2 regions of the Mesorhizobium sp. M0140 genome follow, and region 1 is predicted to be linked to the other one. Evidence: predicted binding sites of a transcription regulator. Region 1 holds the regulator's gene; the other holds the start of a gene.
The links. The regulator LexA, encoded in region 1, represses DNA repair genes until DNA is damaged. The targets are predictions, from matches to a motif close to TGTTCNNNNTGTGTTCNG.
Positions count from the first base shown of each region.

Region 2: a site for LexA is predicted at 12,263-12,280, ahead of NKJ37_RS01395 (PA0069 family radical SAM protein). Genes of this name have one in related genera too.

Region 1 is NZ_JAMYTM010000013.1:83,872-99,955, forward strand. Features, by position in the region: gene bamA (outer membrane protein assembly factor BamA) at 1-2,229, shown strand, start outside; gene lpxD (UDP-3-O-(3-hydroxymyristoyl)glucosamine N-acyltransferase) at 2,305-3,363, shown strand; gene fabZ (3-hydroxyacyl-ACP dehydratase FabZ) at 3,356-3,823, shown strand; gene lpxA (acyl-ACP--UDP-N-acetylglucosamine O-acyltransferase) at 3,837-4,670, shown strand; gene NKJ37_RS15505 (LpxI family protein) at 4,642-5,559, shown strand; gene lpxB (lipid-A-disaccharide synthase) at 5,552-6,730, shown strand; gene gltA (citrate synthase) at 6,799-8,127, opposite strand; gene gltX (glutamate--tRNA ligase) at 8,313-9,737, opposite strand; gene NKJ37_RS15525 (ComEC/Rec2 family competence protein) at 9,839-12,289, shown strand; gene lexA (transcriptional repressor LexA) at 12,283-13,023, opposite strand; gene kynU (kynureninase) at 13,434-14,681, opposite strand; gene kynA (tryptophan 2,3-dioxygenase) at 14,761-15,597, opposite strand; gene NKJ37_RS15545 (AMP-binding protein) at 15,594-16,084, opposite strand, start outside.
Region 2 is NZ_JAMYTM010000001.1:298,826-314,909, reverse strand. Features, by position in the region: gene NKJ37_RS01475 (tetratricopeptide repeat protein) at 1-749, opposite strand, end outside; gene NKJ37_RS01470 (DUF1284 domain-containing protein) at 987-1,430, opposite strand; gene NKJ37_RS01465 (biotin transporter BioY) at 1,427-2,020, opposite strand; gene NKJ37_RS01460 (GntR family transcriptional regulator) at 2,128-2,796, opposite strand; gene NKJ37_RS01455 (TetR/AcrR family transcriptional regulator) at 2,872-3,474, opposite strand; gene NKJ37_RS01450 (MFS transporter) at 3,575-5,011, shown strand; gene NKJ37_RS01445 (polyprenyl synthetase family protein) at 5,033-6,049, opposite strand; gene NKJ37_RS01440 (putative signal transducing protein) at 6,253-6,477, shown strand; gene NKJ37_RS01435 (tRNA1(Val) (adenine(37)-N6)-methyltransferase) at 6,477-7,277, shown strand; gene NKJ37_RS01430 (S49 family peptidase) at 7,357-8,220, shown strand; gene NKJ37_RS01425 (hypothetical protein) at 8,349-8,534, shown strand; gene NKJ37_RS01420 (4-(cytidine 5'-diphospho)-2-C-methyl-D-erythritol kinase) at 8,555-9,454, shown strand; gene moaB (molybdenum cofactor biosynthesis protein B) at 9,441-9,995, shown strand; gene NKJ37_RS01410 (GFA family protein) at 10,133-10,555, shown strand; gene NKJ37_RS01405 (hypothetical protein) at 10,563-11,537, opposite strand; gene NKJ37_RS01400 (glycosyltransferase) at 11,681-12,205, opposite strand; gene NKJ37_RS01395 (PA0069 family radical SAM protein) at 12,355-13,509, shown strand; gene rnhB (ribonuclease HII) at 13,661-14,356, shown strand; gene NKJ37_RS01385 (F0F1 ATP synthase subunit B) at 14,488-14,979, opposite strand; gene NKJ37_RS01380 (F0F1 ATP synthase subunit B) at 14,990-15,589, opposite strand; gene NKJ37_RS01375 (F0F1 ATP synthase subunit C) at 15,653-15,877, opposite strand; gene NKJ37_RS01370 (F0F1 ATP synthase subunit A) at 15,963-16,084, opposite strand, start outside.

The DNA of each region.
Region 1 (16,084 bases):
AGCGGCAATCAGCGTATCGACGCTGAGACCATCCGCAATTACATCACCATCAAGCCGGGCAAGGCTTTCTCCAGTTCCGATATCGACGGTGCGGTCAAGGCGCTCTTCGGCACAGGCCTGTTTTCGGACGTGCAGATCAACCAGGTCGGCTCGACGCTGGTGGTCAAGGTTGCCGAGTACCAGGTTGTCAACCAGGTGCTGTTCCAGAACAACAAGAAGCTCAAGGACAATGCGCTTGCGGCGGCCGTGCAGCTGAAGCCGCGCGGAACGTTCTCGCAGGCGACGCTCGATGCCGACGTGGAATCGGTCAAGGCTGCATACAGGCGCATTGGTCGCGACGATGTGACCGTGACCACGCAGGTCATGCAGCTTGGCGACAATCGCGTAAATGTTGTCTTCAACATCGCTGAAGGCGATCGCACGCAGATCGCGGCGATCAATTTCGTCGGCAATAGCGCCTATTCCAGCCGCCGCCTGTCGGATATCATCAACACCAAGCGTTCGTCCTGGGTTTCCTTCATCCTGCGCGACGACGTCTATGACGACGACAAGCTGCGCGCCGACCAGGAGCTGCTGCGTCGCTTTTACTACAATCATGGGTATGCCGACTTCCAGGTCGTGTCCGCTGTCGGTGAACTCGACAGTGCGACGAACAAGTACACGGTCACCATCACCGTCCAGGAAGGCGACCGCTACACGTTCGGTGACGTCAGCGTCGAGAGCTCGATCCCTGAAGTCGACGGCAAGTCGCTGGAATCGGTGATCGAGACCCACAAGGGTGACGTCTACAACGCCAAGAACGTAGAGGATTCCATCATCGCGCTGACCGAGAAGGTGGCCGGTTCCGGCTATGCCTTCGCGCAGGTCACGCCGCGCGGCGACCGCAATTTCGAGAACCACACCATTTCGGTTGTCTATACGATCGACCAGGGCACCAAGGCCTATATCGAACGCATCGAGATCCGCGGCAACGATCGCACGCGTGACTATGTCATTCGCCGTGAGTTCGACGTCAGCGAAGGCGATGCCTTCAACCAGGTGCTCATCCAGCGCGCGAAGAAGCGTTTGGAAAACTTGAATTACTTTGAGAAAGTCGACATCTCGACCGTGCCGGGCTCGCAGCCTGACCAGGTCGTTCTGGTGGTCGATGTGGTCGAGAAATCGACCGGCGAGTTCTCGGTAGGCGCTGGTTATTCGACCGGTGGCGACACGGCCGGTCCGTCGGTCGAAGGCTCGGTGACCGAGCGCAACTTCCTCGGTCGTGGCCAGTTCATCAAGCTGTCGGCGGGCGGCGGCAAGAATTCACGCGACTACAGCCTGTCCTTCACCGAGCCTTATTTCCTCGGACGGCGCATCGCTGCCGGTTTCGACATCTTCAAGCAGACCAGGGAATACGACAACTACGAAAGCGACACTGTGGGCGCGACGGTGCGCTTCGGTCTGCCGATCACCGACAGCATCTCGACCCAGTTGGCGTACAACATCTCGCAAGAAAAGTATAAGCTGGAAGACGATTGCGTGACCGGCGGCGTTTACGATCCGGCGAAGTGTGACGTTTCCACGGCTATCCTGGATGGCATCGAACAAAGCCCTTGGATCAAGTCGTCGGTCAGCCTCGGGCTGGTCTACAACACCATCGACGATATGAAGAGCCCGCACGAGGGTATCTACGCCACCACGACGGTAGAAGTCGCAGGCCTCGGCGGTGATGCCAAGTTCGTGAAGGTCACGGGGCGCGGCAGCATCTACCAGACGTTGTCGGAGCAGTACGACCTAGTCGGGCTCATTTCAGGTGGCGCTGGCCATGTTGAAGGATACGGCAGCGATGGTCTGCGGATCTTCGATCAATTCCAGAGCACCGATCGCATGATCCGTGGCTTTGCCTATGGCGGCATCGGTCCTGTCGATATTGCTACGGGCGACCATCTCGGCGGCACGACCTATTTCAATGCGTCCGCAGAAGCTCAGTTTCCGTTGCCGGTCGTACCGGAAAGCTTCGGCTTGCGTGGCGCTGTCTTCGCGGATGCGGCAACGCTCTATGGAAGCAAGGTCGACACCGCTGGCGTCACCCAGGACTCGGTCGGCATGAAGTTGCGTGCCTCGGTCGGCCTCGGCCTGATGTGGGCGTCGCCGTTCGGTCCGATCCGTATCGACTATGCGATCCCGGTCAAGAAGGAAGCGCGCGACGACGTGCAGGAATTCAACTTCGGCATATCGACCCGCTTCTGATCGGCGGCCAACGATGCTCCCGGGTCTTCAGGGTCCGGGAGAAATGTTCCGACCTAGCTGGATATAGCTTCTGGAATGACCGATCCGGTGTTCTTCGCGCCATCACGCCGGTATACGGCGGGCGAAGTCGCGAATCTGACCGGCTCGGTGCTCGTCGATTCCGGCCACTCAGATATTTCGATCGAAGCACTCGCGCCAGCCAGCGAGGGCGGCGAGAATGCGCTCGTCTTTGTCGACGGCAAGCGCAATTCCGCGCTGATGCCGTCGCTGCGGGCAGCCGCGGTCCTGTGCCCGGCGGAATTTGCCGGCAAGGCGCCGGCCGGCGTTGCCGTTCTGGTTCATCCGCGTCCGCAACAGGCCTTCGCGTTTGTCGGGCGTCTGCTGTTTCCGAGGGCGGCGACACCAGGGCCGATGACCAGTGAAACCGGCGTCTCGCCGCACGCTCATGTCGATGCGACCGCGCATGTCGAAGCCGGTGCCGTCATCGAGGCCGGCGCGGTCATCGGGCCAGGCGCTTCGATCGGCAGCGGTACCGTCATCGCCCCAAATGCGGTCATCGGACAATCCTGCCAGATCGGCCGCGACGGCTATGTCGGTCCAGGCGCGAGCGTCCAGTATGCCTTGATCGGCAATCGCGTCATCATTCATGGCGGTGCCAGGATAGGCCAAGATGGTTTTGGGTTCGTCGGCGGGGCCAAGGGGCCCGAGCGCGTGCCGCAGATCGGTCGTGTCGTTATCCAGGACGACGTCGAGATCGGCTCCAACACCACCGTCGATCGCGGCGCCATGTCCGATACGGTCATCGGCCAGGGCACCAAGATCGACAATCTCGTGCAGATCGCCCATAACGTCCGCATCGGCCGCAATTGCATAATAGCCGGGCTTTCGGGTATTTCGGGTTCTGTGATCGTGGGTGACAATGTCACCATGGGCGGCGGCGTCGGGCTTGCGGATCACCTGACCATAGGGACAGGGGCCAAGCTTGCCGCCAGAAGTGGATTTATGAGCAATGTCCCTGCAGGCGAGATCTGGGGCGGCTATCCGGCACAGCCGATGGCGGAAGCCATGCGGGAGATAGCCATGCTGCGCAAGCTCGCCAGGACCCGCAAACAGGGCGAGGGAGGCAATGGCTGACATGATCGCGTCGACGACGCTGGAAGCGGTCGACATCATGGGGCTGATGAAGCTCCTGCCGCACCGCTATCCGTTCCTGATGATCGATCGTATCGTCGACATCGATGGCGACGAATCCGCCATCGGCATCAAGAACGTGACCATAAACGAGCCGCATTTTCAGGGCCATTTCCCTGAGCAGCCGGTCATGCCGGGTGTGCTCATCGTCGAGGCGATGGCGCAGACGGCCGGCGCCATCTGTATCCGCAGCCTGGGCACCGAAAAGCCGTCGCTGGTCTATTTCCTGACCATCGACAACGCCAAATTCCGCAAACCGGTCGTTCCCGGCGACCAGTTGAAGATCTATGTCAAGAAAATCAAGAAACGCGGCAACCTGCTCAAATTCGCTTGTGAAGCCATGGTCGACGGCGCCAAGGCGGCCGAGGCCGAGATTTCAGCCATGATGGTCACCAGCGACTGACGATCGAGTGCTTATGAAAATCAGAACATCCATTCATGCTTCCTCCATTGTCGAGGAAGGCGCCCAAATCGGCCAAGGCGCGCGCATCGGGCCGTTCTGCCATGTCGGGGCCGATGTGGTGATCGGCGACGACGTCGAACTGGTCAGTCATGTCTCGGTGATGGGCGCGACGTCGATCGGCGCCTCGACCAAGGTCTACCCGATGGCGACATTGGGCGCGCCGCCGCAAAACACCAAGCACAAGGGCGGCCGAACCACCTTGGTCATCGGCAGGAACTGCACGATCCGCGAAGGCGTGACCATGCATCTCGGTACCGATTCCAGCCGCGGCGAGACCACGGTCGGCGACAATGGCAATTTCCTTGCCTACGCCCATATCGCCCATGATTGCGTCGTCGGCAACAATGCGACGTTCGCCAATGGCGCAACGCTGGGCGGCCACTGCGAGGTCGGTAACAATGTCTATATCGGCGGCCTGACCGCAGTGCATCAGTTCGTCCGCATCGGCGACAACGCCTTTCTGGGCGGTTGCTCCGCGATCGTCGGCGATGTCATCCCCTTTGCCATCGCGGTCGGTAACCGCGCCAGCCTGCGCGGTCTCAACATCATCGGCCTCAAGCGCTCCGGTCTGCCGAGGTCCGAAATCCTTGTGCTGCGCAAGGCTTACAGGATGATCTTCGATCGTTCCCGCACCGTTGGCGAGAACATCGAATTCGCCAAGGCGGAGTTCGTGTCGTCGCCGACCGCCATGAAGATCATCGATTTCATTACCAGTCGCGGCAAGCGGCACTATGCTGTGCCGTCGCTCAAGGGCGGCGATGGCGACGATGTCGATGACGAAGACTGAGACAGCGGCAGCGCGTCTTGATCTTCCGCCGGGCTCCAGGGTCGGCATCATTGCCGGCGGCGGCAGTCTGCCGGTCGAAGTCGCGGCCGGTTCGGCTGAACAAGGTTATCCGCCCTTCGTCATCCTGATGGAAGGCGAAGTCGACCGCATCGCGGAACTCTCCCGATACGATCACGAAAACCTCGCTCTGGAAGGTATAGGCTCGCTCGTCCCATTGCTGCGGCGGCACCGGATCACCCATCTGGTGCTTGCAGGCGAGATCAAGCGCCGGCCGCGATTGCTTGCGCTGCGCCCCAGTCTCAGCCTGCTCGCGGTGATTCCTTTGGTCGTCATGGCGCTCGCGCGTGGCGATGATGGTCTTCTAAAGATCTTGGCACGGGGCCTCGAAGCGCGTGGAATAAAGGTCGTTGGCGCCCACGAAGTAGTGCCGAATCTTGTCGCCGCCGAAGGCGTGCTGACCAAGGCCGAACCGCGAAAATTGGACTGGCGTGATATTGAGGCGGGCCTTGCGGCAGCAAAGGCCATCGGGGCGCTGGATGTCGGCCAGGCGGCGATCGCGGTTGGCGGCCGGGCAATCGCGCTGGAAGGCATCGAAGGAACAGCCGGCCTGCTTGATCGTGCGAAGCTGCTGCGCGGCCACGGCCGTATTGCGGGCAAGACCCGCGGCGTCCTCGTCAAGTGCGCCAAGCCTGGTCAGGAACTGCGCGCCGATCTTCCATCCATCGGTCCGCAGACGGTCGAGGCAGCGCACGCGGCCGGGCTCGCCGGCATTGCCGTCGAGGCGGGACGCTCGCTGATCCTCGAAGGTCCTGGAACCATCGCACGCGCCAATGCACTCGGCCTGTTCGTCCTTGGCCTGCCTGTCGCCACGGAGCCGCGCAATGGCTGACAGGGCATTGAAGATCGCGATCGTTGCCGGAGAGGAGTCCGGCGACCTGCTCGGCGCCGACATAGTACGCTCGCTCAGGCAGGCGGCCGGGCGCGAGGTGCAACTCGTCGGCCTCGGCGGCCGTCATTTGCAGGCGCTGGGACTGGTCTCGCCATTCGATGCCGGTGAGATCGCCCTCATGGGGTTCAGTGCCGTCCTGCGCGACCTGCCGCGCCTGATACGGCGGATCAGCCAACTGGCCAAGACCGTTGCCGACGAAAAGCCGGACTGCCTTGTCACCATCGACAGTCCGGACTTTTCGTTGCGCGTCGCCAAAAAGGTGCGTGCGGCCAACCCGTCGATTCCAATCATCCACTATGTCTGCCCGAGCGTATGGGCGTGGCGGCCGGGCAGGGCGGTGGCGATGAAGCCCTATGTCGACCACATCCTCTGCATCCTGCCTTTCGAGGTCAAGGAGCTCGATCGGCTCGGCGGGCCGCCGGGCACTTATGTCGGGCATCGCCTGACCCACGATGCGGGCTTGCTGGCCGCAGCCAAGGCGCAGGAGCTGCCGCGCGACCTTTCTCCTGATCGCGTCAAGACCCTGCTCGTCCTGCCCGGTTCGCGGCGTGGCGAGGTACGGCGGCTGCTCGACCCGTTCGGCGAGACGGTGTCGATTCTGCGTGCGCGTGGCCACCGCCTACGGCTGCTGCTGCCGACCGTTCCGCATGTCGCCGACCTCGTCAAATCCTCCGTCAACCGCTGGGATGAAAAGCCTGAGATCATCGTCGATCCCCAACGCAAATGGCAGGCTTTCGGCAAAGCCGATGCGGCGCTGATCGCGTCCGGGACGGTATCGCTGGAACTGGCGCTGGCCGGCGTGCCGATGATTTCCTGCTACAGGCTCGACCCGGTCGCGCGCGTCTTGGCGCCGTACCTCGTTTCCGTCTGGTCGGCGCTGCTGCCCAATCTGATATCGGATCGAGCGCTTATTCCGGAATTCTACGACGGCTACATCAAGCCGAACAATCTGGCCCGGCAATTGGAAGCCCTGTTCGCCGACAGCGGCATGCGCGCCTGGCAGAAGAATGGATTTGCAGAGATCACGCGGCGCATGGCGACGGATAGACCGTCCGGCGAGATCGCCGCGCAGGTGGTGATGCGGTATATCAAGAGAGGGAATAGTCAGTAGGGAGTAGGGAAGTTGACCGTGCCTACTGCCTACTGCCCAATCCCCAATCCCCAATCCCTACTCCCAATTCACCGCTTGGCGATCGGCACGTAGTCACGCTCGGGTGCGCCGGTATAGAGCTGACGCGGGCGGCCGATCTTCTGGCGCGGATCCTCGATCATCTCTTTCCACTGGGCGATCCAGCCGACGGTGCGGGCGACCGCGAACAGCACGGTGAACATGGTGGTGGGAAAGCCCAGCGCCTTCAGCGTGATGCCGGAATAGAAGTCGACATTCGGGTAGAGCTTCTTCTCGATGAAATAGGAATCGGTCAGCGCGATCTTTTCCAGCTCCATGGCGATGTCGAGCAGCGGATCGTCCTTGATGCCGAGCTCGCCCAGAACCTCATGTGCCGTCTTCTGCATGATCTTGGCGCGCGGATCGTAGTTCTTGTAGACGCGGTGGCCAAAGCCCATCAAGCGGAACGGGTCGTCCTTGTCCTTGGCGCGGGCGATGAATTCGGGGATATGATCGACATGGCCGATCTCGCCAAGCATGTTGAGCGCCGCTTCATTGGCGCCGCCATGCGCCGGTCCCCACAGGCAGGCTATACCGGCGGCGATGCACGCAAACGGGTTGGCGCCCGACGAGCCGGCGAGACGAACGGTCGAGGTCGAGGCGTTCTGCTCGTGGTCGGCGTGCAAAATGAAGATGCGCTCCATGGCGCGCGCCAGCACCGGGTTGATCTTGTATTCCTCGCACGGCACGGCAAAGCACATGTGCAGGAAGTTGGCGGCGAAGTTGAGCTCGTTCTTCGGGTAAATGAACGGCTGGCCGATGTGGTATTTGTAGGCCATCGCCGCGATCGTCGGCATCTTGGCGATCAGCCGCATGGAGGCAACCATGCGCTGGTAGGGGTCGGAGATGTCGGTGGAGTCGTGGTAGAAGGCCGACAGCGCGCCGACCACGCCGCACATCACCGCCATCGGATGCGCGTCGCGGCGGAAGCCGGTGAAAAAGCGCGACATCTGCTCATGCACCATGGTGTGGCGCGTCACGCGATAGTCGAAGTCGTCCTTCTGCGCCTTGGTCGGCAATTCACCGTAGAGCAGGAGATAGCAGACCTCGAGGAAATCGCCATGTTCGGCCAACTGGTCGATCGGATAGCCGCGGTGCAGGAGGATGCCGGCGTCGCCGTCGATGAAGGTGATTTCGGACTCGCAGCTTGCCGTCGAGGTGAAGCCGGGATCGTAAGTGAAGGCGCCGGTGGTTGAGTAGAGCGAGGCGATATCGATGACATCAGGCCCGACCGAACCACTTCGCACCTTGAATTCATGGGTCTTGCCGGCGAATGCAAGCGTTGCCGTGGCCTCCTGGGTCTTGCCGCCCAAATCCATTTTTTTCGCAGCTTCGGTCATTGCAAACTCCTTCTTGTTTCCTCATGCCGGCAAAGGCAAAATTCTGCAGAGCGACACGTCGAAAATCACCGCAATGCGCGTATTCGCCACCGCATCTCAGGAGGTGCGTGCCAGATTGGGCCAAGGCCTAATGTTGCACTGCGAAACCCGCCTTTCAATGCCAATCTTCTTGGGCCAGTTTGCTCCTAATCGATTTGATCTGAGATGCGCGCCAGGCTTTCCTCGCGGCCGAGCACGGCGAGCACATCGAACACGCCCGGCGAGGTGCTTTTGCCGGTCAACGCAGCGCGCAAAGGCTGGGCCACCGCGCCGAGCTTGTGACTGCCGGCCGCTGCCACCTCGCGGATCGCCGCCTCCGCCGAGGCGGCTGTCCAGTCACCCGCAAGCCCGTTCAAAGCTTCGTGAGCACTGCGCAGGATCTTGCGGGCATCGTCGGTAAGCAGAAGGGCCGCCTTGTCGTCGATCGGCAGGGGGCGCGTGGCGAACAGGAAGGCCGCGCCATCGACGAGCTCGACCAGTGTCTTGGCGCGCTCCTTCAGGCCCGGAAGCGCTGCCAGCAACTGCGCCTTGGTGCTGTCGTTCAGGCGCGCGGCGATCGCCGGGCCACCTTCGAGATAGGGCAGGGTGGCGATGAAGATGTCGAACAGTTCGGCATCGCTCATGCGGCGCATATGCGCGCCGTTGATCGCCTCCAGCTTGGCGAAGTCGAAGCGCGCCGCGCCCTTGTTGACATCGCCGATGTCGAACCACGAGATCATATCCTTGATCGACATGATCTCGTCGTCGCCATGGCTCCAGCCAAGGCGCGCCAGGTAGTTGAGCAGCGCCTCCGGCAGGTAGCCCATGGCGCGATAGGCCTCGACGCCAAGCGCGCCGTGCCGCTTCGACAGCTTGGCGCCATCGGCGCCGTGGATCAGGGGGATATGCGACATGGACGGCACGTCCCAGCCCATGGCGTTGTAGATCACGGTCTGGCGAGCGGCATTGGTCAGATGATCGTCGCCGCGAATGATATGGGTGACGCCCATATCATGATCATCGACGACGACGGCATGCATGTAAGTGGGATTGCCGTCAGAACGCAGGATGATGAAGTCATCGAGATCCTTGTTGGGAAAGCGCACCTCGCCCTGGACACGGTCATGGACGATGGTCTCGCCTTCGGTCGGCGCCTTGATGCGGATGGCGCCCTTGACGCCTGCGGGCGCCTCAGAGGGGTCGCGGTCGCGCCAGCGGCCGTCATAGCGGGGCGGCAGCCCCTTGGCTCTGGCAGCCTCGCGCATGGCCTCCAGTTCGGCTGGCGTGGCATAGCAATAATAGGCCATGCCCATGCGCACGAGCTCCTCGGCCACCTCGCGGTGGCGCGGCGCACGCTCGAACTGTGACACCGGCTCGCCGTCCCAGCTCAGGCCAAGCCAGGAAAGCCCGTCGAGGATGGCAGCCGTCGCGGCTTCATTGGAGCGTTCACGGTCGGTGTCTTCGATGCGCAGCAGCATCGTGCCGCCAGTGTGCTTTGCATACAGCCAGTTGAACAGCGCCGTGCGCGCGCCGCCTATGTGCAGATAGCCGGTGGGCGAGGGGGCAAAACGGGTGACGACCTTGTCGGACATGGAACTCTCGGAAACCATCTGAAGCGGGTGCGGTTGCGCGGACTTTCGCGCGCCCGGCGTTCATGTAGCATAGGGTGTCGAGGGCGCAAGGGGCAGACCCGATGGCTGGACGAGGCTGGGGCTCGGATCAGGGCGAGGACGCTGCCATCGGCGTCAGCGAACGGTCCCTCTTTGCGCCTCTGCCATTGCCGTCGCCCCTCCTGCCGGATCCCGGCCAAGCGCCGTTACAAGCGGATGTCGCCGCCTCTGTTCCTGTTGCCGAAACCGGCAGGATCGTTCGCGTGCGCCGGCAAATCAGCCTGACATCACTGCCTCGCCTGCGCCACAGCGTGAACACGGCGGCGAGCCTGGAACTCGACCGGGGCGTGGCCTTCCTGCTGGTGCCGGTCTGCCTGGCGATCGGAGCGATCGGCTATTTTTCGCTGACGGCTGAACCCGACTTTGCGAGACCTGTCGCGGTTGTCATTCTGACGGGGATCTGTGCGCTGGTCTCGCGCTCATGGCCAAAGACCCATCTGTGTTTCATGGCGGCACTTTTGTGCGCCCTAGGACTGCTTGCTGCCAAGGTCGAGACGTGGCGTGCGGGCACACAAATGTTGGGCTCGGAAATTTCGACGCAAGTCACCGGCCGCGTCGTCTCGCTCGACCGGATGGAAACCGGCCGTATCCGGCTGACCATCGACGTGACATCGACCGCAAGACCGAAACTGCGCTATGCGCCGGAACGGGTGCGGCTTTCGGCACGCAAGATCCCGGCTGACGTGACCGCCGGCTCCCTCATCACCGGATATGCCAAGCTCTTGCCGCCGACCGGGCCGGTGCGGCCGGACAGCTATGACTTCTCCTTCGACAGCTACTTTGCCGGCATCGGTGGCAGCGGGTTCTTTCTCGGCAATCCAAAGCTTGTCGTCAACGATGACGGCGACATGCCGCTGCCGGCCCGAATTTCCTCTAGCGTGGAAAATGCCCGTGAAGGCATCGCCGACCATATCAGGGCGAGCGTCGGCGGCGCCGAAGGCGAGATCGCCGCGGCGCTGATCGTCGGCGTGCGCGCCGGCATTCCCGATGACATCAATGAGGCGATGCGACGTACCGGCATCTACCACATCATCTCCATTTCGGGACTGCACATGGCTCTGGTCGCAGGCACCATCATGGGTTTGCTGCGCGGCGCCTTCGCCTTGTTTCCCGACTTTTCCGCGCGTCGCCCGGTCAAGAAGTATGCCGCCGCCGCCGCACTGTTCTCGATCGCGGCCTATCTCATCATCTCGGGAGTCGTCGTTGCCGCCGAGCGCAGCTTCATCATGCTGGCGGTGATGCTGATTGCCGTGCTGTTCGATCGAGCAGCACTCACCATGCGCAATCTGGCGATCTCGGCGATCGCCGTCATCGTGGTGTCGCCGCATGAGGTGGTCGGCCCGAGTTTTCAGATGTCGTTCGCCGCGACCGCGGCTCTGGTCGGCGCCTATGCCGGCTGGGCGGATCACCGCGCGGGAAAAGCAAGACCGCCGCCGCCAAAGCGATCCGTGCCCGGTTTCCTGACGCGAAAATTCCTGCTGGCGGCAACCGGCCTTGCCATGACCTCGATCATCGCGGGAAGCGCGACGACGCTGTTTGCCATCTGGCATTTTCAGCGTGTCTCGCCGCTCAGCCTGTTTGCCAATCTCGCGGTAATGCCGATCGTCACCGTCGTCATGTTCCTGGCCGTCGCCAGCGCGCTGTTGATGCCTTTCGGATTGGATTGGCCGGCTCTCTACCTGATGGGTAAGGGTCTGACGATGATGATCGCCATATCAAGCTGGATCTCCGAGCGTTCGCCTGTCGATGGGGTCGGGCTGATTTCGCAGCAGTCGGTCCTGTTGGTGGCAATTGCCCTGGTCATCGCGACGATGGCGACAACTTGGCTGCGGCTCGCTGCTCTGCCATTCGCGCTGGCAGGCTTGCTGACCGTCTCGGATACGCGCACGCCGGATGTGCTGATCTCGGAAGACGCCCGGCTGGTGGCGTTGCCGATCGGTGGCGGTGAGCTTGCCGTCAGCCGGGAACGGCCGAACGAATTCACCGTCGACAACTGGAAACGCGCCCTGACATCAGAAACCATCGTCGTTCCGGAGGTGTTCGACAACAGCGACGGGCAATTCGACGTCGCGGATGCCGTTGAGCTACCGCCGGGATCGCCGTTCTATTGCTCCTCAGACGTTTGCGTGGCCAGGCACATGTCCGGTGCGATCATTGCCTATGTCGAGGACCGCAAGGACACCTGGAAAGCCTGCGGCTTCGCCGAGCTGATCGTCATCAATGACGCCACCGCGTATGACGCCTGTCACAATCCGCTGGTTCTCGTCATCACCAAGCGGCAACTGGCTCGCAAAGGCAGTGCCGCGGTCTTCTTCGATCGCCAATCGGCGACCACGCCGGCGACGATCAGCTTCGCGGTGGACAGCCCATATCGGCCCTGGCACACGCAACGCAAATACTCTCGTGAGGCGAGGGGGCTGGCACCCTTTAAGAAACCGGAGAAGCCAGCGGCCAACCCACAGCCGCCTCAGTAGCGGCGGATCAGGCCGACGAGCTTGCCTTGCACCTTGACCCTGTCCGGGCCGAAAATACGGGTTTCATAGGCCGGATTGGCGGCTTCGAGAGCAATCGAAGCGCCCTTGCGGCGGAACCGCTTCAGCGTCGCTTCCTCTTCATCGACCAGCGCCACGATGATCTCGCCGGGGCTCGCCGTGTCGGCATTGCGGATGATGACGGTGTCGCCGTCGAAGATACCGGCCTCGATCATCGAGTCGCCCTTGACCTCCAGCGCATAGTGGGCGCCGCCCATGATCATGTCCGGCGGCACCGAGATCGAATGCGTCTGATGCTGGATGGCATCGATCGGCACACCGGCGGCGATACGGCCCATGACCGGGATCGACACGGCGGAGACCGCATCGTCATCATTGCCGGGCGAGGGCATCCGCGAAGGCGCCGGCTTGATCTGCCGGCCAAGGGCGCCACCCTGACCGAGACTGCCCTGGATGACGCTTGGCGAAAACTTCTTTGCCGCGTTGAGACCGGGCGCGATCGAGTCCGGCAATCGCAGCACTTCCAGCGCGCGTGCCCGGTTGGGCAACCGGCGAATAAAGCCGCGCTCCTCAAGTGCGGTGATCAGCCGATGAATCCCGGATTTGGAGGCAAGGTCAAGCGCCTCCTTCATCTCGTCGAAGGATGGCGGAATGCCGCTCTCCTTCAGGCGTTCATGGATGAACATCAGCAGTTCATGTTGCTTGCGCGTCAGCATGGCGGCCCCCAGGTTACCTGAAACCAGAATCGAAAAACAAACCCAGAACAAACCCTATCTGTTCCAGTTGTGTTCTGCAACCGTTTAAAGTTTAATGAATTTGTTAAGGCTGCTGAAATTATTTGGCGCTTGCCAGCAGGTCGCGATCAACAGGCGCTAGGCACGGCGATGCGCCTGCTCACATTGAAATTATTATGGTTAATGACCTGTGGCTCATCCTCGACCCAGGCTTGGCATTATCAGTCTATCGACCCCCACAAAGGACGATATCAATCTTCGGGACGTTCGTTTGCCGTGAACGAAACGGAGCCAAAACGCCAACGTCTGTTGGCATTTGTGGCTGGAAATTCAGCCCTCCGTCATCTGCCAGGCAGTGAGGGCGGCGGCGGTGGATCGCGGGGATCGTTGCGTCAGGTAACGGCTTCCTTGACCGCGAAACGGCGGTCCTTCCATGCGCCCGTGCGCAGAATATCCTCCAGCACCTCAACCGCCAGCCACACATCCTTGTAGCCGACATAGAGCGGCGTGAAGCCGAAACGGATGGTCGATGGCGCACGAAAGTCACCGATGACGCCGCGCTCGATCAGCGCCCGCATGATTTGATAGCCGTGATCGTGAAGGAACGACACCTGGCTGCCGCGCCTGGTCGCGTCGCGGGTGGTCTCCAGCGTGAGACCGTAGGCGCCGCACCTGGCTTCGACGAGCTGGATGAACAGTTCTGTCAACGCGACACTCTTCTTTCGCAATGCCGCCATGTCGACGTCATTCCAGATGGCAAGCGCGCCTTTGAGCGCCCCCATCGACAGGATCGGCTGAGTGCCGCACAAAAAGCGGCGGATGCCGGTGCCGGCAACATAACCCCGTTCGAAGGCAAAGGGCCGCGCATGGCCCCACCAGCCGCTGAGCGGCTGGCTGATATCGCCGTGGTGGCGCTGCGCGGCATAGATGAAGGCCGGTGCGCCCGGACCGCCGTTGAGGTACTTGTAGGTGCAGCCGATGGCGAAATCGGCATTTGCGTGATCGAGCTCGACGGGCAGGGCGCCGGCGGTGTGGCAAAGATCCCAGACGATCAGCGCTCCGGCCGCATGAGCTTTGCGCGTCAGCGCCGACATGTCGCGCAGTTCACCCGATTTGTAATTGACGTGGTTGACCAGCACCACCGCCACGTTTTCGTCGATCAGCTCTTCGATGGTCGGCGCGTCGACACCCGCGAGGCGCAGCAGGACGCCGTCCCGGGTCGAGGCCACGCCTTCGGCGATGTACAGGTCGGTGGGGAAACTGTCACCTTCGGCGACAATGACCGACCGGTCTGGCCGCATCTCCAGCGCCGCATGCAGCACCTTGTAGATGTTGGTCGATGTCGTGTCGCAGACAACGGTCTGGCCGACCGCGGCTCCTATCAGGCGTCCGAGCTGGTCGCCGAGTTCGATTGGCATCTCGAACCATCCGGCGGTGTTCCAAGCTCGGATGAGATCCTGGGCCCATTCTTGGGTCGCCGCCTGCTGCAGCTCGCTGAAAACGGCATGAGACGCTGCCCCCAGTGAATTGCCGTCGAGATAGATCATCCCCTCCGGCAGAATGAAACGGTCGCGCATGGCCCGCAGCGGATCCGTGGCATCCATCGCTTCGACTGCGGCGAGATCAGGAATTCCACTCATGGTCGGTCAGTCCCGGTTGTTCGCGAAGGGTTTTCCGCTACAGGCGCGTCCCCTCGGTGTGCCTGTTTCCATTTCGACGTCAGAGCCGGGTGCGGACCGTCCACAGCTCCGGGAACAGCACGACCTCGAGCATTTTCTTCAGATACGAAGCACCCGACGTGCCGCCGGTGCCGCGTTTCAGGCCGATGATGCGCTCCACCGTGGTGACGTGGTTGAAGCGCCAGCGGCGGAAGTAGTCCTCGAAATCGACCAGCTTCTCGGCCAGTTCGTAGAACATCCAGTAGCGCTGCGGATCGCGGTAGATGGTCTGCCAGGCGACCAGCACCTCTTCATTCTCGGTTCGCGTCTCACGCCAGTCCGTGCGCCTGGCATCGGCACCGATGTCGAATCCGTTGCGCGCCAAAAGCAGCAGTGCCTCGTCATAGAGCGACGGCTCGGCCAGGATCGCTTCCAGCTTCCCGCTCAGGTCGGGCCGGTGCTTGTGCGGCCCGAGCATTGCCAGGTTTCGGTTGCCGGCCATGAACTCGATGGCGCGATACTGCCAGGACTGGAAGCCCGAGGACTGGCCGAGCGCGTCGCGGAACTCGGTGTATTCGCTGGGCGTCATCGTCCGCAGCACATCCCAGGCATTGTTCAGCTGCTCGAAGATGCGCGCAACGCGCGACAGCATCTTGAAGCTCGGCTCGAGCCGGTCGGCGCGGATCGAGCGGATCGCGGCGCCGATCTCGTGCAGAGCGAGCTTCATCCAGAGCTCGGAGGTCTGATGCTGGATGATGAACAGCATCTCGTCATGCGCCGATGACAGCGGCGTCTGGGCCTCCAGCACTTTCTCCAGGTGCAGATAGTCGCTGTAGGACATGCGCTCCTTGAACGACATCTGGGCGCCTTCGGACGCCGGATCGTATGGCTCGCTCAATTGATTTTCTCCGTGCGCAGCCGGAAGCGCTGGATCTTGCCGGTCTGGGTCTTGGGCAGAGCGGCGATGAATTTTACCGATCGCGGATATTTATAGGGCGCGATCGTTGCCTTGACATGGTCCTGCAGGCGCTTGGTGGTGAGGGCGTCGGGCGCGACGCCCTGCACCAGCACGACATGCGCCTCGACGATCTGGCCGCGTTCGGCGTCCTCTGCACCGATCACCGCGCATTCGGCGACATCCGGATGCGATAACAGTGCTGCCTCGACCTCGGGTCCGGCGATGTTGTAGCCGGCGCTGACGATCATGTCGTCGGAGCGCGCGGCGAAATGGAAGAAGCCGTCTTCGTCCTGCGTGAAGGTGTCGCCGGTGATGTTCCAGCCGTCGCGCACATATTCCTTCTGCCTGTCATCGGCCAAGTAGCGGCAGCCGGTCGGGCCACGCACCGCCAGCCTGCCGGTCGTGCCGCGCGGCACCTCGCGCATCT
Region 2 (16,084 bases), on a different contig from region 1:
AGCTTGCCCGGCGAAAACGCCTCGGCCTGGTCGAGCACCGACAGCGCCTTGGTCTTGTCGCCCTTGCGGACCAGGAACGAGGCGTAGGCCTGGGCATTGCGCATCCAGGTTTCGGGAGCGGCACCGCCGGCGGCGGTATCCTGCATGGTCGCGGCATAGATCGCCTCGGCCTTTTCGGGCATGCCGGATGCATCAGCGATCAGGGCGCGGTGGAACGACTTGAACAGGCCGAACCAATCCGGCCCCTGCAGCTTGTCGATGGACGCCATCGCATCGGCAGGCTCGCCGGCGCCTTGCTGCGCCCAGCCGGACATCACCCCGGAGATCAACCGGTCGAGATCGGATTCCAGCGACAGCTTGAGCCAGTACTGCGCCTTGGTGAAATCCTTCTTGTGGAAGGAATCGACGGCGAGCGCCAAGCGCGAGAAACGCTCGACGTCAGGCACTTCCTTGAGCTTGTCGGCATAGACCAGGGACTCGTCGAAGCGCCCTTGCGCGATCAGCGACAGCATCAGGCTCTGCTGCAGGCCGGTGTCGCTCGGGTCAAAGGCCAATGCTTGCTTGTAGTAGGCGATGGCGCTGTCGAGGTCGTTATCGCCTTCGGCGATCCGGGCTGCCAGATAGGCGCCCGAAAATGACGTGATCTTGACCGGTTCGCTGGTCTGCTTGGCATAGGCCGGCAAAGCCGAGATCGTCATGCCTGTCACAATTGCCAGCCTTGTCAGCCAGCGCGCACATCCTTGCCGCATCGTATCCCTTTCAGCCAGGCGCCATCTCCGCATCAGCGGGATCGGCGTAGACTCGATCTTTCCAGGCAAAGCATGGCCTTTTTGGGGTCGCGCTTCAATCCGCCTCGAATTCACAATCCGGGCACCCGATTAACAAATCATGGCGACAGGGGGCAGTTTTCCGATTTTGAATTTCGGCCATGGCCCTGCGCAGCGCCGAATATATCACAGCTTCGACCCTTGAGCTCGGCGCCAATATCAACCCTTGGCTGGCGAGGCGGACCGCTGCACCAGCGTGTCGCTATATCCACCGGCCGCTATCGTGCTGCACAGTTCGTTCCATTCGCAGCCGCCGCAGGCCTTGCGTACAAGGCCAGCCGAAAACGCCTGCCGCATCCGGGCTAAGGTCCCCGTGTCGAGATCGAGGTGGGTGCCGACACGGATTGGCCGCGCCAGCAATTCCTCTACATCCAGCGCGGCGAGCCGGTCCCGCTCGACGACACTCTCGTTGAGACAATGCGGTTCCGGCTCGTCGAGCAAGGGAGCGCAGACATCGTCGGGGCCGGAAACGAGGAGGATGCCCTCGCCCCGGCTCAGGCGCTCCGCGACGCGATCATAATTGGCGATGAAGGCGGGGCTGTATCCCTTGCCCACATAGGTGAGCAGGCAAAGGAGGTGATGGGCGCGCAGCCTGATCGTCACGGATTGGCCGGCTTCGCCTTGCCGCCGGGAAGGGCCATGAGGGTCGCGGCACCCAGCGCTGACTTGAGCAAGCCGCCGACGATGAACGGCAGGAAGCCGAAGGTAACGGCCTGTTCGGCTCCAATCATGACGGCAAGCCATGCTGTGCCAAGCACAAGGCAGGCAAGGTTGCCAAGCAGCATGGCGACGAAGGCAAGCATCACCCTTTTGCCGTTCCAGCCGCGTTCGGCCAGCCAGCCGACCAGTGCGCCGACAAGCGGGAAGGCGAAGAGATAGCCACCCGTCGGCCCGACGAAATGCGCCGCACCCGCTGCCCCTCCGGACAGAACCGGAAAGCCGACCGCACCCTCGACCAGCCAGGCGGCGATGGTGAGCGCGCCAAGCCGCCAGCCATAGAGGGCGCCGATCAGTGTCACCGCAAAGGTCTGCATGTTTACCGGGACCGGCACCATCGGCACCTCGATATAGGACGCCAGCGCCAGGAACAGCGTGCCAAGCACGACGGCTCCAACCTGCCAGGCAAGAGAACGATCCTGGAGCTGGAGCGGACTGAACGACGGCTTGCCGGGTGAGAATGCGACGTCTGTCATTGGGATTCCTTCGATCGATTGCAAATTATAGATAATTTCTGTTTTCGATCTATTATCGAATCCACACTTCCCTGGGGATTGCAAGCCCTGGCTTTGGCGGAGGCCGTCTAACCTACTATGGCGAAGGCTTCGCGCGTCGTTCCGGAAGCCGTCCTGACCGGCTTGCGGCCAATCCATTGGACGTGCCGCCCCAGTGTGACGGCCGCGGATTCGGTGTTTCCCTGCCGCAAGGCGGTGAGGATCGCGCGATGGTCCTGATCGGTGCGCGTCTCCCACTCCGACCGCCATGCCGCGAACAGGAAACGGGCGCTTGCCGCGTGCAGGTCGTCGATGGTCGCGAGCAGGCGCGGCATGCCGCATGGCGACAGGATCAAGCGGTGGAAGGCGCGGTTGGCCTCTTCCCACGACCTGACATCGCGGGACTTGTCGCCGGCCTTGGTCGCCTCCTCGGCGAGATCGAGAATGGCCGATGTCAGATGCGGCGCGGCGTGGCGCAGCGCCAGCACTTCGAGTGCTGCCCGCATTTCGGCGACCTCCTTGACCTCGCCCAGATCGAAAGACGCGACACGCACGCCGCGGCGCGGCTCGCCGATGGCCAGTCCCTGCGCCTCGAGACGGCGGAAGGCCTCGCGCACCGGAACATGGCTGGTTTGGAATTCCTCGGCGATATGATCCTGCCGAAGCCTGGCCCCTGGCTCGATCGCACCGGAAATGATCCGGTCCGCCAGAACCTTGCTGATGCGCACCGCGATGGTGTCGTCCGTGCCCTTTGCCATGTTTATAGATAATTTGCGGCAGGGCAGCTTGTCGAGCCAATTGCAGTCGAAATCGCGAGGCGCCAGAAGCAAGACTCAAGGCTGTGAGACGAAACCGTCGAGTGCAGGCATCGCCACGGTGATCAGGTCATGCAGCCGCTTCTTCGGCACCCCGTCGCGCGCCTGCACAGAGAGGCCAAACAACAGCGTGGTGTAGTAGTCGCCAAGCGCTTCCGGATCAGTATCCGGCTTGAGGTCGCCGTCGCGAACGCCCTTTCTCAGGCGCTCGACAATCAATGCATTGCGCGCCAGTCGGCGCTCGGCCAGCCAGTGCAGCACGTTATCGTTTTCCGTGGCGCAGTTGGTGGCGGCCGAGACGACCATGCAGCCTTTCGGCAAGTCCGGCCTTGTGTAGATTTCGATTGCATCGCGCAGCAACCGCTCGACAAACCGCCTTGCGGTCGGCTCCTCGGCAAGCGCGCTGGTGGCGAAGCTTCCTTCGCTGGTTTCGTAGAGAACAACGGCTTCGCGAAACAGATCCTCCTTCGAGCCAAAGGCGGCATAGATGCGCGCCGAGGCTAGGCCAAGCATGGAGACGAGGTCGGCCATCGAGGTGCCCTCGTAGCCGCGCATCCAGAAGGCATCGCGCGCTTTCTGCAGAGCCTGGGCTCTGTCGAACTCCCTTGGCCGTCCCGCCATTGCAGCCTCCATTTCTTTATCGATCCACAAATAATCCGCTTGACTCCGGATTGCAAATTCAATTCTTTGTCGATCGATAAAGAACCAAAAGGAGATTGGCATGAGTTCATTCGATCAAGGGCTGCCGTTCGGCGCCATGGCGACACAGGGAGAGGTTGGCGCGAAGCGCGGCGCTACGCTGGCATTGCTCGCCTTCGCCCAGCTTATCATCGCTCTCGACATCAACATCGTCTTCGTGGCGCTGCCCGAAATCGGGGCTGGACTGGGCTTTTCCGGCCAGACCTTGCAATGGGTGGTGAGCGCCTACACCGTGTTTACCGGCGGTTTTCTGCTGTTCGGCGGCCGAGCCGCCGACCTTATCGGTCAGCGCCGCATTTTCATCTTCGCTCTCTGGCTCTATGCGCTTTCGTCGCTGGTCGGCGGCCTCGCCTGGTCGCCGGAAATCATCATCGCTGCCCGCGCTGTACAAGGCATCGGCGGCGCTTTCCTGTTCCCGGCGACGCTCTCGCTGATCAACCGCCTGTTTGCCGAAGGACCGGAACGCAACAGGGCGCTGGCGGTGTGGGGCGGTGCCGGCGCGAGCGGCCTCACCCTTGGCTCACTGGCCGGTGGATTCCTGACAGGCGCCTTCGGCTGGTCGTCGGTCTTCTACGTCAATGTGCTGCTGGCAGGCATCGCCATCATCGCCGCTTTTGCCATCATTCCACGCGACCCCAAGCGGCGCGAGCACCGCAACTTCGATCTCCCGGGCGCGCTGACCGTCACCGCAGGCGCCACGCTGCTGGTCTTCACGCTGGTCCAGGGACCTGAATATGGCTGGGGTTCGCCAGCGATCATCGCCAGCGCCGCGCTGGCAGCGATCTTCATCATCGCCTTCGCGCTGATAGAGGCAAGGAGCGCCGACCCTCTGATGCCGCTGCGGCTGTTCCGCAATCGCAGCCTCGTCGCCGGCATGACGATCACCTTCCTGTTCATGGGAACGTTCGGGGCCCTGCCCTATTTCCTCACCGTCCTGTTGCAGACCGTGCATGGCTTTACCGCGCTGGAAACCGGCCTCGCCTTCCTGGTGCCGTCGATCGCCATCGCCGCCGGCACGCAGCTCGGTGAACGCCTGGCAACGCGCTTTTCAACCCGCTCGACCCTGGTCGGCGGCATGGTCATAGGGGCGGCCGGCACGGCGCTGATGGTCCTTGGAGCATCAGCCAACAGCTTCTATCTGGCTCTCGTTCCAGGGCTGATCATCTCCGGTGTCGGACAGGGCATCGTCTGGACCGCCATGTGGATCGCGGCCGCGTCGGGCGTGGCTCACGACGAACAGGGCGTCGCCTCGGGGATGGCCTGCACGACGCTCAACATCGGCAACGCGATCGGCATGGCGACGTTGATCGCGATCGCCAACAGCCATGTCGGCGGATTGAGCGGCGATGCACTGAAGGCCGCGATAGCCGACGGCATACAGATCGCCTTCTGGCTGGCGGCGGCGGGCATCGTTGTCAGCCTGCTTGCCGCAATCGCTTTGCCGGGAAAGGCGAAGTAGCCGGCAACCGGGTGACGCCGCTCAGTTCACCCGGCTGATGCAGAAATCGATGACGTCGATCAGCGCCGATTTCTGCGGCGTCGCTTCCAGCGGCGCCAGCGCGTCGCGGGCGATCTCGCCGAAATGGCGGGCGCGTCCGATCGTGTCGGCAATGGCGCCATGGCGAGTCATCAGGCCGATCGCCTTTTCCAGACCGGCGTCATCGGTGACATTGTCCTCGATGGCACGCTTCCAGAAAGTGCGCTCGGCCTTCGTGCCCCGCCGATAGGCGAGAATGACCGGCAAGGTCACCTTGCCTTCGCGGAAATCGTCGCCGACATTCTTGCCGAGATCCTTGCTGGTGCCGCCATAGTCCAGCGCGTCATCGATCAGCTGGAAGGCAAGGCCGAGATTCATGCCGTAGGAGCGCAGCGCCGCACGATCGTTGCGGGTCGCCTGGGCAATGACGGGGCCGACCTCGGCAGCAGCCGAAAACAGTGCGGCGGTCTTGGCCTTGATGACGGCGAAATGCTCGTCCTCGGTGGTTTCGAGGTTCTTGGCGGCGGCAAGCTGCATAACCTCGCCCTCGGCGATGATGGAGGCAGCACTCGACAGGATATCGAGCGCTTCGAGCGAGCCGACATCGACCATCATGCGGAAAGCCTGGCCGAGCAGGAAGTCGCCGACCAGCACGCTTGCCTGGTTGCCCCAGATCATGCGGGCGGTCTTCTTGCCGCGCCGCATGCCGCTCTCGTCGACGACATCGTCGTGGAGAAGCGTCGCCGTGTGCATGAATTCGACGGAGGTGGCGAGCTTGACGTGGCCCTCGCCGGCATAGCCGAACATCTGCGCGGCGGCCAGCGTCAGCATCGGCCGCAGCCGTTTGCCGCCGGACGAGATCAAATGGTTGGCGACCTCCGGGATCATCTCGACGTCGGAGCCGGCCTTGGACAGGATCAATTCATTGACGCGCCCCATATCCGCCACTGTCAGATCGATCAGATCCTTGATGGAGGCGGGCTCCCGCTTCCCGTTTTCGATGTTGAGAACGACACCCACAACAATCACTCCCGTCTTGGTATAGAGCGTGCGACGGCACCCTTAGTCCCTGCATGGACTCTAGGGCGGCGGACATGGCCACGGCAAGTGGCGAATTGGCGCGGCGTCGATGACGGAATGTCAACGACCCGAGAGGGAAAGGGGCTCTGCCTCGGAATCCCCTGCCCGTTTACATCAATAGCGCAAACTGCGAGTTTCATACGATGATAGAACTTGTCCGCACCAACGATGCCGTGATCATCTCCTTTGTTGAATCGCTGATGCGCGACGCCGGCATCGCCTGCTTTGTCGCCGATCAGAATATGAGCATTCTCGAAGGGTCGATCGGCCTTTTGCAGAAACGCGTCATGGTCGATGCCGACCAGGCCGACGCGGCACGGCGCATCCTGACGGATGCCGGCATCGCCAACGAAATCCGCGGAAAATAATGTCCGCCGCGCCCGCCGCCCTTGTCCCGGACACGCCGGCCCATACGGTCGATGCTTTCCATCGCGGCCGATTCTGGCTCGTGCAGCCCAAACATGGCGGTCATCGCGCCGGCATGGATGCGATGATGCTGGCGGCCTCCGTGCCATCGACCTTTAGCGGGCGCCTGGCCGATTTCGGCGCCGGAGCCGGAGCTGCCGGACTGGCGGTGCTGTCACGCTGCCCGGCGGCAGAGGCGGTGCTTGTCGAACGCGCGCCGGAAATGGCGGCCTTCGCGGCGGCGACGCTTGCCCATCCCGGCAATGCCCATCTCAGCGATCGCGCATCCGTGCTGGTCGCCGATGTCACCGTATCGGGCCGGGCGCGGGCGGCCGCCGGCCTCGCCGACAACGACTTCGACTTCGTCATCATGAACCCTCCCTTCAACGCTCCCCGGGACCGCGCCTCCCCCGATCGCCTCAGAAAAGAGGCCCATGTCATGGAGGACGGGGTGTTCGAGAGCTGGATCCGCAGTGCGGCGGCGGTGGTCAGGCCGCGCGGCGGGCTCGCCGTAATCGCCCGGCCCGAACAGCTCGGCGCCATTCTCGATGCGATCGCCGGCCGCTTCGGCGATGCCGAGATGCTCGCCGTCCACCCTCGTCCCGATGCGGCGGCGATCCGCATCGTCGTGCGGGCAGCGCTCGGGACACGGGGAAAGCTTGCCATCCGCCCGCCCCTGATGCTGCACGCGCAATCAGGCAACGGCCCCGACGAGCGCAGCGAAATGATCACCAACGGCCTCGCCTCGCTGTTCGGAGATTGAGCTATTCTGCCCGGCCACATTGCCGTTGGCCGGGAAATCCCTACATGCCTGCAACCTATCGACCGGAGACCGCGCCCTCGTGAAACGACTCATCAACCGCCTGTTGCCGAAATCCTGGCGCTCCACCGTCGTCACCATTCCGGTCATCCGGCTGCACGGCACCATCATGGCAGGCGGTGGGCAGTTTCGGCCGAGCCTGTCGCTGGCTTCCACCGCCGGCCTCATCGAGAAGGCGTTTTCCTACGACGCGCCGGCGGTCGCCATCTCGATCAATTCGCCGGGCGGCTCGCCGGTGCAGTCTAGGCTGATCTTCAAGCGCATCCGTGACCTGGCCACGGAAAAGAACAAAAAGGTACTGGTCTTCGTCGAGGATGTCGCGGCGTCGGGCGGCTACATGATCGCGGTCGCCGGTGACGAGATCTTTGCCGATCCGTCCTCCATCGTCGGGTCGATCGGCGTCGTCTCGGCTTCGTTTGGCTTCCCGGAACTGATGAAGAAGATCGGCATCGAGCGACGTGTCCACACCGCTGGCCAGAACAAGGCGGTGCTCGATCCGTTCAAGCCCGAGAAAAAGGAAGATGTCGAGCGGCTGAAGGCGCTGCAGCTCGAGGTGCACGCAACCTTCATCGACCTCGTCAAGGAGCGGCGCGGCACGAAACTGAAGGACGATCCGGACCTGTTCACCGGCCTGTTCTGGACCGGCATCAAGGGCCTCGAACTCGGGCTGGTCGATGCGCTCGGCGACATGCGCACTGTGCTCAAGACCCGTTTCGGGGCGAAAACCCAACTCAGGCTGATCACGACACCGCGCGGTTTCCTTAGCCGCTTCGGCCTGTTCGGCTCAAGCAAGGGCTTTTCAGCGCCCGATATCGCAGCCGCTGCCGCCAGCGGCGTGATCGATGCGGCGGAAGAGCGCGCATTGTGGTCTCGCTTCGGGCTTTGAAAACCCGGCAAAACCGTCTAGCATGAGAGCTTGAGTTTCATGCATGTCGTGTTCCCAAAAGCGGGCCGACATGCATCAACCGACCCGACCGGCCGCCTTCGCCGGCCCAGCGTGGGAGGAGTTTTGGCATGCCGCAGATCATTTTCTTGGCCGTCGTTGGCGTTGCCGCCTATTTCGGCTACCGCACCTTCATTAGGGAAGCCGAGCGCGTGACCGCCAAGGTGCGGCGCACAGAAAAGCAAACGGCCAACGGCGCGATCGGCACTTTGGTCAAGGATCCGAAGACCGGCGAATACCGGCTGGCCAAGGACTGAGCATCATCCCGCAGACGATTGTGGACACCGACATCGGGTCGCGTAGCTGGCACGCACACGCCAAAATCAATCTTGCGCTGCATGTCACCGGCAGGCGCCCTGACGGCTATCATCTGATCGAGAGCCTGGCGGTGTTCACACGGTTTGGCGACAGGGTCGAAATCGCGCCCGCCGACGGCGATGAGTTTACCGTATCCGGCCGTTACGCCCCGGCCGTTCCTCTCGACGCCAGCAATCTGGTGCTCAAGGCGCGCGATGCCCTGCGGCAGACAGCCGGGCACGAGAGAACACCGCCGGTCGCTATTCGGCTGGAAAAGAACCTGCCGGTTGCCTCCGGCGTCGGCGGCGGTTCGAGCGACGCGGCGACCGTGCTGCGCGGACTGGTGGAGACATGGGCGCTGGACATCGATGGCAGCGAGCTGGCGCGGATCGGCCTTTCGCTTGGCGCCGATGTGCCGATGTGCCTGGCGGCAAAGCCGCTGGTGGCGCGTGGCATCGGCGATGAACTGTCGATGGTGCCGGATTTTTCGGCGCTTGGCCTGGTGTTGGTCAATCCAGGCACCCCGGTGTCGACGGCGGATGTCTTTGCAGCGCTTTCCCGGCGCGACAATGAGGCCTTGCCGCCGCTGCCGCGCAGCATCGATTTTCACAGCCTGCGCAACTGGCTGGAGATCACCCGCAACGATCTCGAGCCCGCGGCGCTGGAGGTGCAACCCGCAATCGGCAGGGCGCTTTCCTGGCTGAACAAGGCCGGATCGGGGTTCTCGCGGATGTCGGGATCCGGCGCGACATGTTTCGGCCTGTTCGAAACCGGCAATGTCGCCAAGCGCGCCGCCGCCGAAATCCGCGGCCGCCAGCCCGACTGGTTCGTTGCCGCGACGCGCAGCATCGCATCGGAGGGCGCAGATGGCCAGAATTGACGAGAGCCGCTCCTTCATTCCCGTGCGCATCGCGGTGCTGACCGTTTCGGATACGCGCAGCCTCGCCGACGACAAATCCGGCCAGACGCTGGCCGACCGCATCACCGAGGCCGGCCATCTGCTGGCGGCCCGCAATATCGTCACCGACGACCGCGAGAAAATCCGCGACACGGTTCTGGCGTGGTCACAGGACAAGAATATCGATGTCGTCATCACCACCGGCGGCACCGGCTTCACAGGCCGTGACGTGACGCCGGACGCGCTGGAGCCGATCTTCGAAAAGCGCATGGATGGCTTTTCGGAAGTGTTCCACCGGATTTCCTACGACAAGATCGGCACCTCGACGATCCAGAGTCGGGCGACCGGCGGCGTCGTCAACGCCACCTTCGTCTTCGTGCTGCCGGGTTCGCCAGGCGCCTGCAAGGACGCGTGGGACGGCATCCTGAAAGCGCAGCTCGACTACCGGCACATGCCGTGCAACTTCGTCGAGATCATGCCGCGCCTGGACGAGCATTTACGGCGCGGCAAATCGGCTTTGTAAAAGCCAGGCAAAGCGTCGGTTCCACGCCGCTTTTGCAGGCAGAACAGCACCGGTGCCTTCGAAACACCATTCCAAACCGAACCTCGGAAAAGTACCTTGCCTGAAGGCGATCATCGCCATCACGACAAGGCAGAACCATGACCACGCATACCGGCGGATGCCATTGCGGCAACATACGCCTTGCATTTTCAACCGAACTCGACCCATCGCAAATCGAAGTTCGCGCCTGCCAATGCTCGTTCTGTGTCAGACATGGTTCGCGCGCCATTGCCGATCCGGACGGCAGACTGACCATCTCGGTCAAGGATGAGGCGCGATTGCGAAAATATCAGTTCGGGCTGAGGACGGCCGACTATTTGATCTGCCGGGATTGCGGCGTCTATGTCGCCGCAATCGCCGGAGAGGATGACGCAAGGGCGATCGTCATCATCAACGCCCTGGACGACCGAGAGCGGTTCAATCAGGAGCCGGCTCGTGTCGACTTCGATGCCGAAAGCCGGGCACAGCGCCAAGCCAGGCGCCGCGCTCACTGGACGCCTGTCGAGATGAGCTTCGGATAGGCAGCTCTCAGCGGATGACCGGCTCGCCATGAAACCGTCGGCGCGACGGCGGCGATACGCCGAAGCCGACTTCCATCATCAGTCGCGGCGTGCGTGCCGGCACGGTGCCCATATGAAAGCCAAAGGGGTCCTCGACGAAGCCGAGACCGGCCTCGCCGGTCAGCGTCACCGGGCTCTGCTCGCCATAGACATCCAGAACCTGTTGCGCGGGATGGCCGACCAGAAGGGTAAGCTGATGCTTTAGGCTGCGGCGCTTGTGGCTGCCCCTGACATAGACATGCGGACCGGTGTCGGCGTCGACCGGCTTGAGGTAGAAGAAGAATTTCAGCATGCGCCAGTCGTCGAGGTCAAAATGATACTTGCCGAGCGAGGCGAGGTTCTTGTCGGCATCCGAAGCGGCACCTGTGGGAAAACTCCACCAGACCCGCGTCGTGATCAGTTTCGCCTGGCCGCCGAGATAGTGCGCGGCAATATCCAGAAGCAGCGGATCGCGCTGGATGGCAAGCGCCGCCGGGCAGTCGAGGATGCGCTCGAAAAAATGCCCGCTAAGCAGCGAGCGGCCAAGGCGTTTCTCGGCCTCGGCATGTTCCCCCGGCATGAATTCGAGACGGCGGTCGAAATTGCCGAAGCAAGGCGTGCGCCCGGCGAAGTCGGCGATCTCTTCATGGATATCAGGCGGCAGGACCAGGCCTGAGAACAGCCCGTCGGAGCGCAACGCATCGACGACCGCTCCCCGTTCGACACCGGCAAACATCGTATCCCCGGCATTGGCGACCGGGCGGGCGCGCTTTGCGCCGAGCCAATGCATGCGGCGTCCGGGCATGGTGCGCGCCAACACGAACATCGGCAGCCAGGCAGGGTTCTCACGCAGGTCCGTCAGATAGGTTGGAATACGCACGGCGATGCGCCGCAGCAGGCTGCCGTTGCGCGCAATGGCCTCGAGACTGGCCGCGCCGGATGTGTCGGGGGTTGAAAGCTTCATTGGGTCCTCGGCTATGAGAGCACCACCGATGCCGCATCGGTGCTCGCCTCTCGGCATGACCCAAACCCAATTCCCGCTTGAACGGAAGCTAACCCCGCGTCAAACTTTGTGCAATGCACAATGACCTGAGCAACTGCAAAAAATCACGTCGAGGGGCGGCGCTCCTGCTTGGCCGGCGCCATCCAGATTTCGGCGTCGAGCCGCTTCGTCGCGAGGCCGCGGGCGATGGCCTCGGCACTGCCGGCACTCTTGGCCGCGGCCGCCGCCTGACGCTTGCTGATCAGCAAGCCGTCGGCCAAGGCGCGGTTCCCCGAAAAGACCCGGGCCAGGAATGGCGTGCGACTGGCTCGCGTGCGCGAAAACCGTGCCGCCATGGTCTGCCTGGCCGTATGGGCGACAACTTCATCGATCCAGCCCTCCACCAGCCGCGCGCCCGGCTCCAGGAGCAGCAACCAATCCCCCTTGGCCTGGCGGATGCCGGCAGCGACACCGCCCGTCACGTACTGACAGCCGGCATGCTCGGCCACATGATGCGTCTGGTCGGTAGAGCCTGTGTCGCAGACGATGACTTCACGCACCACGCCTTCGACCGCGCCGCCAATCAGCGAGGCGAGCGTGCGGGCGAGGCCCTCCTCGTCGTTGCGGGTTTCGATGAGAACACTGAGCATCCTTAGCCGAATAGCGGAAAGCGCCCGACAGCGCCAGTTTTGCATCGCACCATAGAAAGTTCTTGCTTTGTTCTTATCAACGAAATAGGAATAATTTCATGAGCAGAGCGATTCGACACAACATGGACAGTCCCTGGGAGCGGGCGAAAATGGAACAGATCGTGCGCGCCGACATTGCAGCTTTCGGAGCAGGAAGAGCCGAGATGGCCAACGCGATGGTCGAGCAGAGCGGCATGCGTGTCCGCCCGGACCGCAACCGCGGCAGGTCAGCGGGTATCAATCCGTCCGGCCGGTTCGAGCCGGTCAGCCGGCACGTGTTCGACGATGGCTGGAATTCGCTGGAGGAACTGCCGCCCTTCAAGACCGAAGTGCAGGTCGAGAAGCCGCGCACAATCATCACCCGCAACGAATCGCCCGACATTTCCTTCGACCGTTCCATCAACCCCTATCGCGGCTGCGAGCATGGCTGCGTCTATTGCTTTGCCCGCCCGACGCACGCGTTCATGGGCCTGTCGCCGGGTCTGGATTTCGAATCGAAGTTGTTCGCCAAGCCTGATGCGGCGCGCTTGCTTGACAAGGAGCTTTCGAAAGACAGCTACCAGCCGCGCACCATCGCCATCGGCACCAACACCGACCCCTACCAGCCGATCGAGAAGCAATACCGGATCATGCGCGAAATTCTCGAAGTGCTGGAAGCGCGCGGCCATCCAGTCGGCATCGTGACAAAGTCCGCTCTGGTGACGCGCGATATCGATATCCTGTCACGCATGGCCGAACGCGGGCTCGCCAAGGTGGCGCTGTCGGTGACGACGCTCGACCGTATGCTGGCGCGCACCATGGAGCCGCGCGCGTCGACACCGACCAAGCGGCTGGAAGCGATCCGGCAGCTTTCGGATGCCGGCATTCCGGCGTCGGTCATGGTGGCTCCTATCATTCCGGGCCTGACCGATCCGGAGATGGAACGCATCCTCGATTCCGCACGTGCGGCCGGCGCGCGCGAAGCGGGCTACGTGATCCTGCGCCTGCCGCTGGAGGTCAGCCCGATCTTCAAGGATTGGCTGCTGCGCCATTATCCCGACCGCTACCGCCATGTGATGTCGCTGGTCCGCTCGATGCGCGACGGCAAGGACTACGATTCGGAATGGGGCAAGCGCATGAAGGGCGCCGGTCCCTACGCCTGGCAGATCGGCCGGCGCTTCGAGATCACAGCCAAGCGGCTCGGCCTCAATGCCGAACGGCGCACGCTGCGGACCGACCAGTTCGTTGCCGCCGGGAAAGACCAGGTGCAGCTGACGCTGCTTTGAGAGACAATTCGTCGCGGTGGTTTGATCCGTCGCGGCACCAGAATCCCGTCCGGCCTGCCCCGGCCTGCAGACGGTGCCCTCCCGGTCCGGCGCCCCACCCGACCCGGAGGGACTTGCGGAGAATCAGAGCCGATGCGAACCTCGCCGCAACATGGCTCGCGCGCGTTCTGATTCTCCGCCTCTCTTTGAGATCATCGAGAAGCCTGACTTCTCCTTCGAGACGAAGGCGATGGCGGAGGGCCTGTGGCCGGTCGCCGGGATGGACGAGGCCGGCCGTGGCCCCCTGGCCGGGCCGGTGGTCGCCGCGGCCGTGGTGCTCGATCCCGCCAACATTCCGGACGGCCTCGACGATTCCAAACGCCTCAGCCATTTGCAGCGTGAGGCCTTGTTCCTGCGAATTCTCGGCTCTGCGCAGGCGGTCTCAATGGCCTCCATCAGCGCCGAGGGCATCGACGGCAGCAACATCCTCAAGGCAAGCCTGGAAGCCATGCGCCGCGCCCTGGTCGGGCTGTCGGTCCGACCGAAACTCGCCCTTGCCGACGGACGCGACGTGCCACCGGGGCTGCCTTGTGAAGGGCGCGCGCTGATCAAGGGCGACCAGCGTTCGCAATCGATCGCTGCCGCCTCGATCGTCGCCAAGGTAATGCGGGACCGCATGATGTGCGGATGCGGCAACCACCACGACCGCTACGGGTTCGAAGTCCATATGGGCTACGCCACGCTTCGCCATCGCACCGCGATCGAAGCGCATGGCCCGGTGGCGCGGCTGCATCGCGTATCGTTTTCGCCGTTCAGGCTGGGTGGCGCTGAAGTGGTTGAAGAAGAGAGCTTTGCTGGGCTGGATTGAACAACGGCGGCGGCGACAAGCCAATCTCCCCCTTGTGGGGAGATTGACCGCTTCGGCGTCTCACGCACTCTCCAAGCAAAAAAGCCGCCAGGTTGCCCGGGCGGCTTTAATTGTATGAGGGCCGTGAGGGCTCAGTTCAGCTTCGACTTCACGTCCGCGAGCGATGCCTTGAACAGATCGGCACCGGCCTTGGCGTCGATCTTGCTGGCAAGCAGCGCGCGCGCTGCCTCGACGGCGATATCGACGGCGCTGGCGCGGACTTCGCTGATGGCGTCACGCTCGGCCTGGCCGATCTTCTGTTCGGCAAGCGCGGTGCGCCTGACAACATAGTCCTCAGTTTTCTTGTGCGCCTCGGCGGCAAGCATATCGGCTTCGCGCTTGGCGGCGGCGACGATGTCGGCGGCCTCCTGCTCGGCTTCCTTGCGCTTGCGCTGATACTGGCCAAGCAGTTGCTGGGCCTCCTCGCGCAGTCGGCGTGCTTCGTCCAGTTCATTGCTGATCCTGGCGGCGCGGGCGTCGAGCGCCTTGGCGATCAGGCGAGGCACCTTGATGTAGACGGCAATGCCCAGGAAGATGACCAGGGCAACCGTGGCCCAGAGCGTCGCGAGAGATGTGTAATCCATGATGCGCTCCTCACCGGGCCACGGATTTGACCGCGGCCGCGATCTCGGCCTTGCTGGCCTTGCCGCCAACCAGGGCTTCGACGATCGCCGAAGCGGTATCCTCGGCGATGCTGCCGACTTCCTTCATGGCATTGGCCTTGATGGAAGAAATGCGGGCTTCGGCTTCGCCAAGCTTGGCGTCGAGCGCGGCCTCGACCTTCTTGCGCGCGGTATCGGCCTCGGCCTTGGCCGCGTCGCTGGCCTGCTGGCCGATCGCGTTGGCCTTGGTCTTGGCTTCCGCCAGTTCCTGCTCGTAGGCAGCAACGGCGGCGTCGGCCTCGCCCTTCAACTTGGCCGCCTGATCAAGGTCCTGCGTGATGCGATCGTTGCGGACATCGATGATGCCGCCGACGCGCGGCATCACCACCCGCTTCAGGAAGAGATAGAACAGCCCGAAGGTGATCGCCAGCCACAGAAGCTGCGACGGGAACGTCGCCGGATCGAATGGCGGAAACGTGCCATGCGCTTCAGCAGGCACGCTGGTGCTGGAATGCGTGTCGCCTTCCGTCGCAGCGTGGCTGGTATCGGCTGATGGCGCGGACTCTTGCGCAAAGGCAGATGTCACGAACATGGACTATCCCCGAAATTCAGGCCCGCCGCTCGCGCGGCCGGCCTGTCCAATCTTCCCGAGTGCTCAGCCGAACAGGGCCAGAAGCGCGATGAGAAGCGAGAAGATGCCCAGAGCTTCGGTCACGGCGAAGCCGAAGATCAGGCGGCCGAACTGGCCATCGGCAGCCGACGGGTTGCGCAGTGCGCCCGCCAGGTAGCTGCCGAAGATGTTGCCGAGGCCAATGCCCGCGCCACCCATGCCCAGGCAAGCGATGCCGGCGCCGATGTACTTTGCTGCTTCTGCGTCCATTTGTTCAACTCCTTTGGATCTAAAATTCCGTTGCGATTCCATCCGGCGCCTATGTTGGAAATTCCTGGGCCGGAAACTTTTGGACCTAATGCCCGGGGTGCAGGGCGTCGTTGAGATACATGCAGGTCAACACGGCAAAGACGTAGGCCTGCAGGAAGGCGACCAGCAGTTCCAGTGCCGTCAGCGCCACCGCCATCGCCAGAGGCA